2 linked regions of the Rhodovastum atsumiense genome follow. The protein of the gene in region 1 interacts with the protein of each later gene in a pairwise test. Links are inferred from orthologs where the notes say so. Each region holds a gene or a part of one and is shown on either strand. Other genes may lie near its edges.

Region 1 (7,965 bases):
CCGCGAAGGCGAGGTACGGATTGGCGGCGGCGTCGGGGAAGCGCACTTCGACGCGCTTGGCCTTCGGGTTGGTCGCATACGGGATGCGGCAGGAGGCCGAGCGGTTACGGGCCGAGTAGGCCAGCAGCACCGGCGCCTCGAAGCCCGGGATCAGGCGCTTGTAGCTGTTGGTGCTCGGGTTGGTGAAGGCGTTGATGGCCTTGGCGTGCTTGATGATGCCGCCGATGTAGTACAGCGCCGTCTCCGACAGGTCGGCGTAGCCGTTGCCCGCGAACAGGGGCTTGCCGGCCTTCCAGATCGACTGGTGGCAGTGCATGCCCGAGCCGTTGTCGCCATAGATCGGCTTCGGCATGAAGGTCGCGGTCTTGCCGTAGCTGTGCGCGACGTTGTGGATGACGTACTTGTAGATCTGGAGCTGGTCGGCCATCTGCACCATCGGGCCGAACTTCATGCCCAGCTCGTGCTGGGACTGCGCGACCTCGTGGTGGTGCTTCTCGATGGTCAGGCCCATCTCGCCCATGGTCGAGAGCATCTCGGCGCGCAGGTCGCTTTCCGAATCGACCGGCGGAACCGGGAAGTAGCCGCCCTTGACGACCGGGCGATGGCCCATGTTGCCTTCGGGGTAGTCCTTCAGGCTGGCCTGCGGGCCTTCCTGGCTGTCGAGCTGGTAGATGCCGTAGTTCGGGCCGGTGCCGAACTTGACGCTGTCGAAGACGAAGAATTCGGCTTCCGGGCCGAAGAAGACGGCGTCGCCGATGCCCGAGGAGGCAACGTACTGCTCGGCCTTCTTGGCGGTGCTGCGCGGGTCGCGGTTATAGGGCTGGCCGGTCGAGGGTTCGATGATGTCGCAGAAGATGATCAGCGACGGCTTGGCGGCGAACGGGTCCAGCACCGCGCTCGCGGCGTCCGGCATCAGGATCATGTCGGATTCGTTGATCGCCTTCCAGCCGGCGATCGAGGAGCCGTCGAACATGATGCCGTCGCGGAAGGCATCCTCGTCCATCGTCGAGACGTGCTGGGCGGTGTGCTGCCACTTGCCGCGGGGATCGGTGAAGCGCAGGTCGACGTATTCGACCGAGTGCTCCTTGATCAGCTCCAGTACCTTGGCGACGCCGTCTTCGCCAGTGTTCTTCACCATTCCTCAGTCCCTCGTCCACGCGCCGTTGGACGGCGCAGGGAGGCCGCCCCACGCGGCCCCCGTCAGCGGCCCCTTTACGTGCTTCGCGAAGGGGCCGAAAGCCGGTTTCTCAGTTTCCGTAGTGCCGTCGGTGGCCGGATCGTTCGCCGGGGAGAGTGGCACGCGGCCATCGTCCTGCGGCGGCGATCCATGTCAGATGGCGTCCTCGCCGCGCTCGCCGGTGCGGATGCGCACCACTTCCTCGATGGAGCTGACGAAGATCTTGCCGTCGCCGATGCGACCGGTGCGGGCGGCGTTGGTGATCGCCTCCACCGCGCGTTCCACGACGTCGTCCTCGCAGACCACCTCGACCTTCACCTTGGGCAGGAAATCCACCACGTATTCCGCCCCCCGATACAACTCGGTGTGGCCCTTCTGCCGGCCGAAACCCTTGGCCTCGACGACCGTGATGCCTTGCAGGCCGACCTCGTGCAGCGCCTCCTTCACCTCGTCCAGCTTGAACGGCTTGATGACCGCCTCGATCTTCTTCATGCACAACTGGCCCGGCGGACCGGGCCCCCTCCTACTGGATCGACCACCCCGTGGCTGCGGCGGCGGCGCCGAGTCAAGAGCCTTCGCTGCCGCCCGTCCTGACCAGAGGAGAGCGGTCGCGCAGGTTTGCACGAAGCGTGCCACCCGGCAACGGTGCCGTGGCGCCGGCTTTGCCACCGTCTTGGGCAGGCGCACCGCCCGCCTCTTGGGCGTGGCTGCCTGATTTCGGGGCAGGCGGGCGCGCATTGCGGCGCAGGCGTTGAAGCCGGGGGCAAGGCTGCGCATACTCTTCCCGTCCCATTCCCGGGCGCCGCTCCTTCCGGCCGGACGCGTCCCGTTCCGCCGGCCGGCGAGGAAAAATGCGGTGAAGTCGCCGAACGCCCTGCTTTCCGCTACCGGAACGACAATTTTCACCGTCATGTCGGCGCTCGCCGTGCAGCACCAGGCGATCAATCTCGGCCAGGGCTTCCCCGACACCGACGGGCCGGAGGACGTGGTCCGTGCCGCCGCCGAAGCGCTGCTGGACGGGCGCAACCAGTACCCGCCGATGACCGGCCTGCCGGAGCTGCGCGAGGCAGTCGCCGCCGCCAACGCCCGATTCTGGGGCATCCCGGTCGATCCGGCCAGTGAGGTGGTGGTGACCTCCGGCGCCACCGAGGCGATCACCGCCTGCCTGATGGCCCTGCTCGACCCGGGTGACGAGGTGGTGCTGATCGAGCCGCTGTACGACACCTACCTGCCGGTGGTACGGCTGCTCGGCGCCGTCCCGCGGCTGGTGCGGCTGCAGCCCCCATCCTGGGATCTACCGCGCGCCGAACTGGCCGCCGCCTTCGGCCCGAAGACCAAGGCGATCCTGCTGAACACCCCGATGAACCCGACCGGGAAGGTGTTCACCGCCGCCGAACTGGCCTTCATCGCCGAGCTGCTGCAGCGCCACGACGCCTATGCCGTCTGCGACGAGGTCTACGAGCACCTGACCTATGATGGCTGGCGCCACATCCCGCTGATGAGCCTGCCGGGCATGCGCGAGCGCTGCCTGCGGGTGGGCAGCGCCGGCAAGACCTTCTCCCTGACCGGCTGGAAGGTGGGCTACATCACCGCCTGCCGGGCGCTCGCGGGGGTGGCGGCCAAGGCCCACCAGAACCTGACCTTCACCACGCCCCCCAACCTGCAGCGGGCGGTCGCGCTCGGCCTGGGCAAGGAGGACGCCTATTTCCACGACCTCGCCGCCGGGCTTGCCGCCAAGCGCGACCTGCTGGCCGAGGGGCTGGCGCGGATCGGCTTCGGGGTGCTGCCGGTGCGGGGCAGCTACTTCGTGACCGTGGATTTCACCCCGCTCGGCTATAATGGCGACGACGTGGCGTTCTGCCGGCACATCACCGAACAGGCCGGCGTCACCGCCATCCCGGTCAGCGCCTTCTACGAAGGCAACGCCCCCGGCCACTACGCCCGCTTCGCCTTCTGCAAGCGCCCGGAGGTGCTGCAGGCCGCGCTGGACCGCCTGTCCCGGCATTTCGCCGGCAGCACGGCCATGACGAATGGCACGTTGACGGAGCGGGCACGTTCGGCGTAGACCCCGCCTCCACCGGGTATGGCGGGCGTAGCTCAGTTGGTAGAGCGCCAGGTTGTGGTCTTGGATGCCGTGGGTTCGAGTCCCATCGCTCGCCCCATCCCGGTCTTTCCCCTTTCGTCATGTGATGTAGGGCGGACGTAGTCCGCCAACGCAAGCCGGCGACCTTGCAGATGGTTGCAATGGCGCATGGCGCTTCGCTGATCCGCCCTACAGGCTCCCTTGCCAGTCAACGTGGCACGTGCATTGCTTTCCGCGGGGCTGGGATCGCCGTTGGGGAGAAAGACCATGGAACGCAGGAAACTGCTGATGTCGGCTGGTGCCCTCGCGCTGGCCGGTGCTGCGTCGCGACGCGCCGCTGCGGCCGAGGAGGTCGTGATTGGCGCAATCTACCCGATGAGCGGCAATGCCGCCCCGATCGGCAATGACGCCAAGGCCGCGCTGGAGGCCACCGCCGAGCTGATCAACGGGACGCACCCGCCGATTCCGATGCTGATGGGCAATGGCGGCGGGCTGCCGGCGCTGGGCGGGGCGAAGATCCGCGTGGTCATGGCCGACCACCAGAACGACCCGCAGAAGGCACGCGCCGAGGCCGAGCGCCTGATCACCCAGGAAAAGGTGCCGGTGCTGATCGGCAGCTACACCTCGGCCACCGCGGCGACCATCAGCCAGGTCGCCGAGCGCTATGAAGTGCCCTACATCTCGATGGACAATTCCTCGCCGAGCCTGCACCGGCGCGGCCTGAAATGGTATTTCCGCACCTCGCCCCACGACGAGATGTTCACCGAGGCGATGTTCGACTTCTTCCGTGATATCGGCAAGAAGACCGGCCGGCCGGTGAAATCGGTCGCATTGATCTACGAGGATTCGATCTTCGGCGTCGATTCCAGCAACGTGCAGCGCAAGCTGGCGCAGGAAGCCGGCATCCGGGTGGCCGCCGAGGTCAAGTACCGCGCCAATTCGCCCTCGCTGTCGACCGAGGCGCAGCGGCTGAAGGCGGCGGGCGCGGACGTGGTGATGCCGACCAGCTACACCAACGATGCCATCCTGATGTTGCGGGCGATGAACGAGATCGGCTACCACCCGCGTGCCATCATGGCCCAGGCTGCCGGCTTCCAGGAGCCCGATTTCATCAAGGCCTCGGGCGCGCTGGCGGAAGGCGTGTTCAGCCGGTCTTCCTACGCGGGCGACGCCGTCAAGGCCCGGCCGGCGATTCCCGCAGTGAACGCAGCTTATCGTGCCCGCAGCGGCAAGGACCTCAACGACAACACCGCGCGGCAGGTGACGTCGCTGCAGGTGCTCGCGGACGCCATCAACCGTGCCGGCGCGGCCAATCCGGCGGCGATCCGCAAGGCGCTGACCGAGACGGCGGTGCCGGGCGTGCAGCTCATCGTGCCCTGGAAGGGGGTGCGGTTCGACGAATCCGGCCAGAACGTGGAGGCAACCCCGGTGATCCAGCAGATCACCAGCGGCGTCTACCGCACCGTCTATCCGTTCGACATCGCCTCGGTCGAGGCGCAGTGGAACGTGGGCGGCTAGGGCACGGTGGATCCCAACATTCTGCTGCAGGCCGCGATCGGCGGCCTGCTGATGGGGCTGATCTATGCCCTGGTCGCCGCCGGGCTGAGCCTGATCTTCGGCCTGATGGACGTGGTGAACTTCGCGCATGGCGAGCTGCTGATGCTGGCCATGTACGCGGCCTTCGTGTTGTGGGAGTTGTCGGGCGTCGATCCGCTGCTGCTGCTGCCCGTCGTGGCGCTGCTGCTGTTCGGGGTGGGGATGACGCTGTACCGGGGGCTGATCGCCCGCGCCCTGTCGGTGCAGTTCAATCGCGGCATGGTGCAGATCTTCGTCACCTTCGGGCTGGCGATCTTCCTGCGCGGCCTGGCCCAGTTCGCCTTCGGCGGCGAGTTCCATTCCATCACTTCCGGGGTGGTGGCGGGCCGCACGCTGGCGGTGGGCGAGGTGTTCCTGCCCTTGCCGCAGGTGGCGGCGAGCCTCGTGTGCCTCGCCGCCTTCGGCGCGCTGCTGCTGATCAACCGCACCGAGTTCGGCCGCGCGCTGGAAGCGACGCGGGAAGACCGCGAGGCGGTGGCGCTGATCGGCATCGACCGTGACCGCATCTTCGCCCTCGGCTGGGGGCTGGGGGCGGCGGCGGTGGGCATCGCCGGGGTGATGCTGGCGACGTTCTATTACGTCTCGCCCAATGTCGGCGCCAATTTCGCGCTGATCGCCTATGTGACGGTGGCGCTCGGCGGCTTCGGCAGCCTCGCCGGTGCGCTGGTGGCGGGGCTGCTGATCGGGCAGGTGGAGGCGCTGACCGCGCTGCTGCTGGAGCCGTCGCTCAAGCAGGTGGGCATGTTCGCGATCTACCTTGTGGTACTGACGGTCCGCCCGCGCGGCCTGTTGGGGCGGATCTGATGGACAATGCCATCCTGCGGCGCCGCCGCGCCGAGCTGCTCGGCGGCGTCATCGTGCTGGCGGCCCTGGCGGTGCTGCCGCTGCCGATCGGCGACGTGTACACGCGGAACCTGATCATCATCACCCTGCTGTTCGCCGGGCTGGCGCAGGCCTGGAACATCCTGGGCGGGTATTGCGGCCAGATCAGCCTGGGGCATGCGCTGTATTTCGGCCTCGGCGCCTATGCCTCGACGCTGCTGTTCGTGCGACTCGGCGTGCCGCCGGTGTTCGGCATGGTCGTGGGCGGGGCGGTCGGCGGGCTGGGCGCGCTGCTGGTCGGCTGGCCCTGCTTCCGGCTCTCCGGCCATTATTACGCCATCGCCACCGTGGTGGTGGGCGAGATCGGCTGGCTGCTGTTCCTGAACTGGGACTTCGTCGGCGGGGCAACCGGGGTCTACGTGCCGTTCCAGGGCGAATCCTGGCTCGCTTTGCAGTTCCGCACCGCGAAGCTGCCGTACCATTACGTGGCGCTTGGCTTCCTGGCGCTGACCTGGATCGCCGCCTGGGTGATCGAGGGCTCGCGCTGGGGGTTTTCCTGGCGCGCGGTGAAGGACGACGTGACCGCGGCGCGCTCGCTCGGGGTGCGCATCTTCCCCTCCAAGATGGCGGCGGCGGCGATCAGCGGGTTCTTCACCGGCATGGGCGGGGCGATCTATGCCCAGTACGTCGGCTATATCGATCCGGACAGCGTCATGGCCGGCACGCTTTCGATCCTGATCCCGCTGCCGGCGGTGCTCGGTGGGGTGGGCACGCTGTGGGGGCCGCTGCTGGGGGCGGCGCTGCTGATCCCGCTGAGCGAGCTGTCGCGATCCTATCTCGGCGGCTCCGGCCGGGGCGTCGACCTGATGCTGTACGGCGCGCTGATCGTGCTGGTGGCGCTGGCGCGGCCGCAGGGCCTGGTCAGCCTGCTCGGCAGGCGAGGGGGAGGCGACGATGCCCGCGCTGCTTGAGGTCCGCGAACTCAGCAAGTCCTTCGGCGGCGTCGCCGCCAATGTCGATATCAGCTTCGATGTCGGGCAAGGCGAGATTCTCGGCCTGATCGGGCCGAACGGCGCGGGCAAGACTTCGCTGTTCAATTCGATCAGCGGCGAGGTCACGCCCGATCGTGGCGAGATCCGGCTGGAGGGCGTGCGCGTCTCCGGGCTCGGCCCGGTGGCCTGCGCGGCGCGGGGCATCGCCCGCACCTTCCAGGTGGTGCGCAGCTTCGATTCGATGACGGTGCTGGAAAACGTCATGGTCGGCGCCTTCGCCCGCGCCCGCCGCACCCGCGCGGCGATGGCGCTGGCCGAGGAGACGATCGATTTCTGCGGCCTGACCGGGCGCATCGACCGGCCCGCCTGGTCGCTCTCGCCGCCGGAGAAACGGCGGCTGGAAGTGGCGCGCGCGCTCGCTACCGGGCCGCGCCTGCTGCTGCTGGACGAGATGCTGACCGGGCTGACGCCGACCGAGGCGCAGGCCGGGGTGCAGCTGGTGCGCGACGTGCAGGCGCGCGGCGTCACCATCATCATGGTGGAACACGTGATGGAGGTGGTGCTGCCGCTGGTCTCCCGCGCGGTGGTGCTCAATCTCGGGCGGGTGCTGACCATCGGCTCGCCCGCCGAGATCGTGCGCAACCCCGAGGTCATCCGCGCCTATCTGGGAGAGAAATATGCTCCGGCTGCGTGACGTCTCGGCGAGCTACCGGGGGCTGAAGGCGCTGCAGGGCGTCGAGCTGGACGTGGCGAAGGGCGAGGTGGTGGCGGTGGTCGGCGCCAACGGCGCCGGCAAGTCGACGCTGCTGAAGGCGATCGCCGGGCAGGTCGCGACCAGCGGCGAGATCGCCTTCGAGGGGCAGGACCTGCGGAAGTTGCGCGCGCACGAGGTGGCGCGACTTGGCATCGGCCTGGTGCCGGAGGGGCGGCGGCTGTTCCCCCGCCTGTCGGTGGAGGACAATCTGCGGCTCGGCGCCTATGCGAAACGGGGCGATCCCGATCGGTTCCGGCCGCTTGAACTGGTGTTCTCCTTGTTTCCCCGGCTGCAGGAGCGGCTGCGCCAGCGGGCGGAGACGCTGTCGGGGGGCGAGCAGCAGATGCTGGCGATCGGCCGCGCGCTGATGACGCAGCCGCGGCTGCTGATGCTGGACGAGCCGAGCCAGGGCATCATGCCCAGGCTGGTCGACGACATCCTGGCCGCGGTCGGGCGCATCCGCGCGCTCGGCATGACCGTCCTGCTCGTGGAACAACGCCTCGCCGAGGCGCTGGAGATTGCCGATCGCGCCTATGTGCTG
Region 2 (6,145 bases), 2.5 Mb from region 1 along the record:
CTGCCCGGTGACTGGCTCGAAGATCACCGCCTCGGTCAGCCCGCGCAGGGCGGTCTGCGCCCCGAGCACCTGGGCGAAGGCGCCGGCGCTGTTGCCGAGGAAGTCGCTGGCCCGCACCAGGTCGTTGGCCATGCCCAGCGCGTCGGCGCGGATGTTGTTGCGGTGCTCTTCCAGGTACCCCCGGCTGGCCTGCAGGCTTTCCTGCAGCGCGGTGCGCACCGGCTCGTTGAACCAGGCCTGGACGCCGAGATGGAAGAAGGCGGTGGCGAACACCGCCACCACGATGGCCGGCGCCACCGCGACGCCGGAGAACAGCAGCACCAGCCGGATATGCAGCCGCGAACCCGCCGAGCCGCGCCGGCGCTCCACCCAGACGCGGGTGAGCCGCCCGAGCAGCACCGCGCCGAGCAGCAGCACCACGACCAGGTTCGCCAGCACCATGGCGAACACGAGGTTCGGCCCGGGCACGCCCTGCGCGATCGCCACGAAGGTGGCGATGCCCAGCGCCAGCGCGAAGGCGGCGAGCACCAGCGTGACGATCTTGCCGAGCAGGATGTCGACGACCCGCCGCAGCCGCGAGCGCGGCGGCGGGTCGGCCGGCAGCCGCTCGCGGGCGGCAAGCGCGTCACGGGACGGCGCGACGTTCACCTCCGGCGGTCCTTCCCTCCTGGCCGCGATCAGGCAATGCCCCGGACGACGGGGATGTCGAGATCACGGATCTTCTTGCGCAGCGTGTTGCGGTTCAGGCCCAGCATGGCAGCCGCCTTGATCTGGTTGCCCCTGGTCGCCGCCAGCGTCAACTGGATCAGCGGCCGCTCCACCTCGGCCAGCACGCGGTCATAGATGTCGGAGGGGGCCATGCCGTCGCGATGGGCGGCCAGGAAGGCCCGGATATGGCGCTCCACCGCGGCCGACAGCGGCTCGGGCCCCTCCGCCACGGCGGCGGGCGCGCCGGGCAGCGCCATCGGCTCGGCCTCGGCCAGTTCCGCGCGCACGGTCTCGGCGGTGATCACCTCGTCGGGGCAGAGCGCGGCCAGCCGGCGCATCAGGTTCTCGAGCTCGCGCACGTTGCCCGGCCAGCGCCACGCCCTGAGCGCCTCCATCGCACCGGCGTCGAGCGACTTCGTGGGCAGGCCATCGGCCCGCGCGCGCTCGAGGAAATGGCGGGCGAGGTCGGGCACGTCCTCGGTGCGCTCGCGCAGCGGCGGCAGGCGGATCGGCACGACGTTGAGGCGATAGAACAGGTCCTCGCGGAAGGCGCCGGCCCGGATCGCCGCGCGCAGGTCGCGATGGGTGGCGGCGATGATGCGCACATTGGCGCGCACCGGCTGGCGGCCGCCGACCGTGGTGAACTCTCCTTCCTGCAGCACCCGCAGCAGCCGCGTCTGCGCCTCGGGCGGCATGTCGCCGATCTCGTCGAGGAACAGCGTGCCGCCATTGGCCTGCTCGAAGCGGCCGACATTGCGGTTCATCGCCCCGGTGAAGGCGCCGCGCTCGTGGCCGAACAGCTCGCTTTCGATCAGCTCGCGCGGGATCGCCGCCATGTTGATGGCGATGAAGGGACCGCCGCGGCGGCGGCCGTAATCGTGCAGGGCGCGCGCGACCAGTTCCTTGCCGGTGCCGCTCTCGCCGTTGATCATCACCGTCAGGTCGGCGGTAGTGAGGCGGGCGATGGTCCGGTAGATCTCCTGCATCGCCGGGCTGCGGCCGATCAGCGGCAGCCGCTCCTCCGCCTCGCGCGGCGTCTCGGCGGCGACCGGCTCGGGCGCCGGGGCGGCCAGGGCGCGCCCGACCACGGCCAGCAGCTCCTTCAGGTCGAAGGGCTTGGGCAGGTATTCGAAGGCGCCGCGCTGTGCCGCCTTCACCGCGGTTATCAGCGTCGACTGCGCGCTCATCACCACCACGCGCAGGTCGGGGCGCACGCGCTTGATGCGCGGGATCAGGTCGAGCCCGTTCTCGTCGGGCATGACGACATCGGTGATCACCAGGTCGCCCTCGCCATCCTCCACCCAGCGCCACAGCGTCGCGGCGTTGGAGGTGCTGCGCACCTGGTAGCCGGAACGCCCGAGCGCCTGGGTCAGCACGGTCCGGATGGAGCGGTCGTCATCGGCGATCAGGACGGTGGGCGGGGTCATGGCCGGCCCACCCGCGCGGGCCGGCGACATGCGCATGCGTCCCGCCCCCGGCAACCCCCGGACGAAGCCGTCACGCGGCAGCGTGCGGCCCGCGGCGGGAAAACCGGGGCAACCCCCCGGCGCGTGGCAGGCATCAGTGGCAACATCAGGTCAGGTCCGGTCAATTCGCGGGCGTCACAGGCAAGGGTGTGAACAAAGGCGTGTCAAAGACGAGGGCGTCACGAAAGAGGGAGGCAGTCACACCAGCGGGGGTGTCTCGTCGATGAGCATCGGCAGGTGCATGCGCACCTCGGTGCGTCCCGGCCGGCTTTCCACCTCCACCAGCCCGCCGTGGTCATTGACGATCTTCGCGACCAAAGCGAGGCCGAGGCCGCTGCCGGCAGGCTTGGAGGTGACGAAGGGATCAAACAGATGCGGCCGGATGTCCTCGGAGATGCCCGGCCCGTTGTCGCGCACGATCACCACCATGGGCAGGTGCATCCGCCGGTCGGTGCCGGGGATGGCGAGCCGCACGCCATGCTGGAAGGCCGTGACCAGGGTGATCTCGCCATTGGCGACGTTGCCGCCGACGATCGCCTCGGCGGCGTTCTTCACCAGGTTGAGCAGAACCTGCACCAACTGGTCGCGGTTGCCGTGCACCGGCGGCAGGCTGGGATCGTAGACCTCGTGGAAGCGGATGCCGGCGGCGAAGCCGCTCTGCGCGAGCCGCCGGACATGCTCCAGCACGCGGTGAATGTTGACCGCGCCGCGCTCGATCGGCTTCTCGTTGAACATCTCCATGCGGTCGACCAGGGCACGGATCCGGTCGGCCTCGTCACGGATCAGGATGGTCAGTTCCTGGTCGGCCGGCCCGACGCTGCTCTCGAGCAATTGCGCCGCGCCGCGGATGCCGGACAGCGGGTTCTTCACCTCGTGCGCGAGGATCGCCGCCATGCCGGTGACGCTGCGGGCGGCACTGCGGAAGGTCAGTTGCCGGTCGAGCGTGCGCGCGGCCGAGACGTCCTGCATCACCAGCAGCACCGCCCCCGGATCATCCGGCAACGGCGTGCCCTGCACGGCGATGCCGGATTTCTTCAGCCGCGGGCTCTCGAAGCTCATGTCGTAGTCGGCGACGATGACATCGCCCTGGCGTACCTGGTCGATCAGCAGGAACACCGGGTTGTCCTGCGGCAGCAGGTCCACCAGCGCCATCTGCGCCAGTTGCGAGGCGGACACCCCCAGGAACTGCTCGGCGGCGTGGTTGACGTAGGTGAAACGGTTTTCCCGGTCCAGCACCACCACCGGCAGCGGCAGCGCCGACATCAGCGCCGCCGCCTCGGGTGGACGCCGGTGCTCGCCCCGCTCTACCACGGCCAGGGCCGCGCGACGGCCGAACCTCATGCCGCCTCCGCGAGCATGGCCTCGCGCAAGGCCACGCGAGTGACGCCACGGGCGATCAGCGGATCGTAGAAGCGCCCGATCAGCGCCTCGACCGCGGCGGCGTCGGGCAGGCGGTTGACGGTGGACCGGAACTCCGCCGAGCCCGGCAGGCCGCGCGAATACCAAGATAGGTGCTTGCGGGCGAGCCGCACCCCGGCCTCGGTGCCGAAATGCGCCAGGATGGCGTGGTAATGCTCGAGCATGATGCGCTTCTGCTCGGCCAGCGACGGCTCGGGCCGCCGCTGGCCGGTCTGCAGGAAATGGGCGACCTGGGCGGGGAACCAGGGGCGGCCGTAGCAGCCGCGGCCGATCATCACCCCGTCCGCCCCCGAGCGCCGCAGCGCCTCGGCGGCGTCGTCCTCGGTGACGATGTCGCCATTGGCAATGACGGGGATGTCCACCGCCGCCTTCACCTCGGCGATGAAGTCCCAGTCGGCGGTGCCGGTATAGAACATCTGGCGGGTGCGGCCGTGCACGGTGACCATGCGGATGCCGCTCTCCCGGGCAATGCGGGCCAGGCGCGGCGCGTTCAGGCTGGCGTGGTCCCAGCCCATGCGCATCTTCAGCGTGACCGGGGCGTCGACCGCGCGCACCGTCGCCTCCAGGATGCGGGCGGCGGCAAGCTCGTCGCGCATCAGCGCGCTGCCGGCCATCTGTCCGACCGCCACCTTCTTCACCGGGCACCCGAAATTGATGTCGACGATGTCCGCGCCGCGGCCGACCGCGATCCGCGCGGCCTCGGCCATCGCCACCGGATCACAGCCGGCAAGCTGGATGGAGGACGGCTTTCCGTCCAGTTCGGCCATGCGCAAGGTCGCCCGATTCTCGCGCACCATCGCCCAGGAAGCGATCATCTCGGAAACCACCAGGCCCGCGCCAAGGGCACGGGCGAGCCGGCGAAACGGCAAATCCGTCACGCCGGACATCGGTGCGAGAATGACCGGCATGTCCAGGCGCACGCCATTGCCAAGTTCAATCGGCCGCAGACGCGGCATGTGTTGCAAGGGGCTGCCCATGATTTAGGCAAGTTAGACTGCGCCCTGCGCCGACGCAATGCGGGAGGTCGCGTGCCGGCCGCTTTGACCTCCACCGGAGATGCAGCCTTGGCATGCATTTGCATGCAAGAGTGGCGGGGCGTTGCCCCGCACCCCACCAGGAGGCTTTGCCTCCTGGACCTCCACCAAGGGCCAGAGGCCCTTGGATCCCATTCTTTGCCGCGCAGCACGAATTGGGGTGCAGGGGTCCCCTGACCCCTGCTGGGTCAAGGGCGAAGCCCTTGCCTTACCCTTATTCCTTGTCATGCTCCGTTGACGCCGCCGGCGATCACGTTATGGGTGCGCCATGAGCCGTCCCCGCACCGCCCTTCTCCTCGTCGCCGCCGGCACTGGCAGCCGACTCGGCGCCGAGACGCCCAAGCAGTTCCTCCCGCTCGCCGGCCAGCCGGTGATGCGCCATGCCGCCGCGCGGCTCGCGCCGGAGGTGGACCTGATCCAGCCTGTCGGAGACGCCGCCCCGATTGTCGCGGCACTCGGCGACATCCCGCATCTGCCGCCGGTGCCCGGTGGCGCTTCCCGCCAGCAGAGCGTGCGCGCCGGGCTCGAGGCGCTGGCGCCGCACGCGCCGGAGGTGGTGCTGGTGCACGATGCCGCCCGCCCCTTCATCCCGGCCGGCACCGTGGCGGCGCTGCTCGCGGCGCTGCGGGAGGTCCCCGGTGCCATTCCGGCGGTGCCGGTCGCCGACACGCTCAAGCGTGGCGAGGCCGGCCGGATCACCGGAACGGTGCCGCGTGCCGGGTTGTTCCGCGCGCAGACGCCGCAGGCCTTCCGCTTCCCGCTGTTGCTGGAACTGCACCGCGCCGCCCCCGAAGGCGCCACCGACGATGCCGCCATCCTGGAAGAGGCAGGCCACGCGGTTGCCCTGGTGCCCGGCGACGAGCAGAACATCAAGCTGACCTACAAGGAGGATCTGGTGCGGCTGGAGCGGGTGCTGCTGGGGACGATGATCCCGCGCGTGGGCACGGGCTACGACGTCCATGCCATGGCGGAGGCGCGCAAGCTCATCCTCTGCGGCATCGAGGTGCCGCATGACCGTGGGCTCGCCGGTCATTCCGATGCCGATGTCGGCATCCACGCCTTGTGCGACGCGATCTATGGCGCGCTGGCCGAGGGCGATATCGGCCGCCATTTCCCGCCGAGCGAGGCGACCTGGAAGGACGCGGATTCGGCGCGGTTCCTGCGCCATGCCGCCGGGCGCATCGCCGCGCGCGGCGGGGTGCTGGCCAATGCCGACGTGACGCTGATCTGCGAGCGGCCGAAGATCACACCGCACGCCCCGCGCATGATCGCCCGCCTTGCCGAACTGCTGGAGGTCGATCCCGGCCGGATCTCGGTGAAGGCGACCACCACCGAGAAGCTCGGTTTCACCGGGCGGATGGAAGGGATCGCGGCGCAGGCGGCGGTGACGGTGCTGGTGCCGGGCTGACCGGCGCCGGGTCACGGCTCCGGGCGATGGCACACCGCTTCCAGGCGCCAGCCATCCGGGTCGATCACGAAGGCGGCATAATACTGTGGATGATACTGTGCGCGCAGCCC

The links. The genes of interacting proteins can lie anywhere in the genome.
Region 2: the proteins of NBY65_RS14935 (region 1) and NBY65_RS03225 interact in binary tests that used the Escherichia coli proteins (3 or more experiments, as listed by UniProt). The link is inferred for Rhodovastum atsumiense from one-to-one orthologs.

What each region holds. Positions count from the first base shown.
Region 1 is NZ_OW485601.1:3,274,787-3,282,751, forward strand. Bases 1-2,878 are described here. They hold NBY65_RS14935 (P-II family nitrogen regulator), read right to left. Parts: upstream 1,670-2,878; coding sequence 1,331-1,669; downstream 1-1,330. Other genes in these bases: glnA (type I glutamate--ammonia ligase), read right to left, coding at 1-1,138; NBY65_RS14940 (aminotransferase), read left to right, coding at 2,034-2,878. Also shown: more of NBY65_RS14940, read left to right, coding at 2,879-3,242; NBY65_RS14950 (ABC transporter substrate-binding protein), read left to right, coding at 3,528-4,778; NBY65_RS14955 (branched-chain amino acid ABC transporter permease), read left to right, coding at 4,785-5,660; NBY65_RS14960 (branched-chain amino acid ABC transporter permease), read left to right, coding at 5,660-6,649; NBY65_RS14965 (ABC transporter ATP-binding protein), read left to right, coding at 6,633-7,364; NBY65_RS14970 (ABC transporter ATP-binding protein), read left to right, coding at 7,348-7,965. UniProt on the Escherichia coli protein: P-II indirectly controls the transcription of the glutamine synthetase gene (glnA). P-II prevents NR-II-catalyzed conversion of NR-I to NR-I-phosphate, the transcriptional activator of GlnA. When P-II is uridylylated to P-II-UMP, these events are reversed.
Region 2 is NZ_OW485601.1:757,082-763,226, forward strand. What follows is about bases 1,445-4,443. They hold NBY65_RS03225 (two-component system sensor histidine kinase NtrB), read right to left. Parts: upstream 3,516-4,443; coding sequence 2,373-3,515; downstream 1,445-2,372. Other genes in these bases: ntrC (nitrogen regulation protein NR(I)), read right to left, coding at 1,445-2,135; dusB (tRNA dihydrouridine synthase DusB), read right to left, coding at 3,512-4,443. Outside these bases: NBY65_RS03215 (sensor histidine kinase NtrY-like), read right to left, coding at 1-648; more of ntrC, read right to left, coding at 678-1,444; more of dusB, read right to left, coding at 4,444-4,570; NBY65_RS03235 (bifunctional 2-C-methyl-D-erythritol 4-phosphate cytidylyltransferase/2-C-methyl-D-erythritol 2,4-cyclodiphosphate synthase), read left to right, coding at 4,896-6,035; NBY65_RS03240 (VOC family protein), read right to left, coding at 6,047-6,145.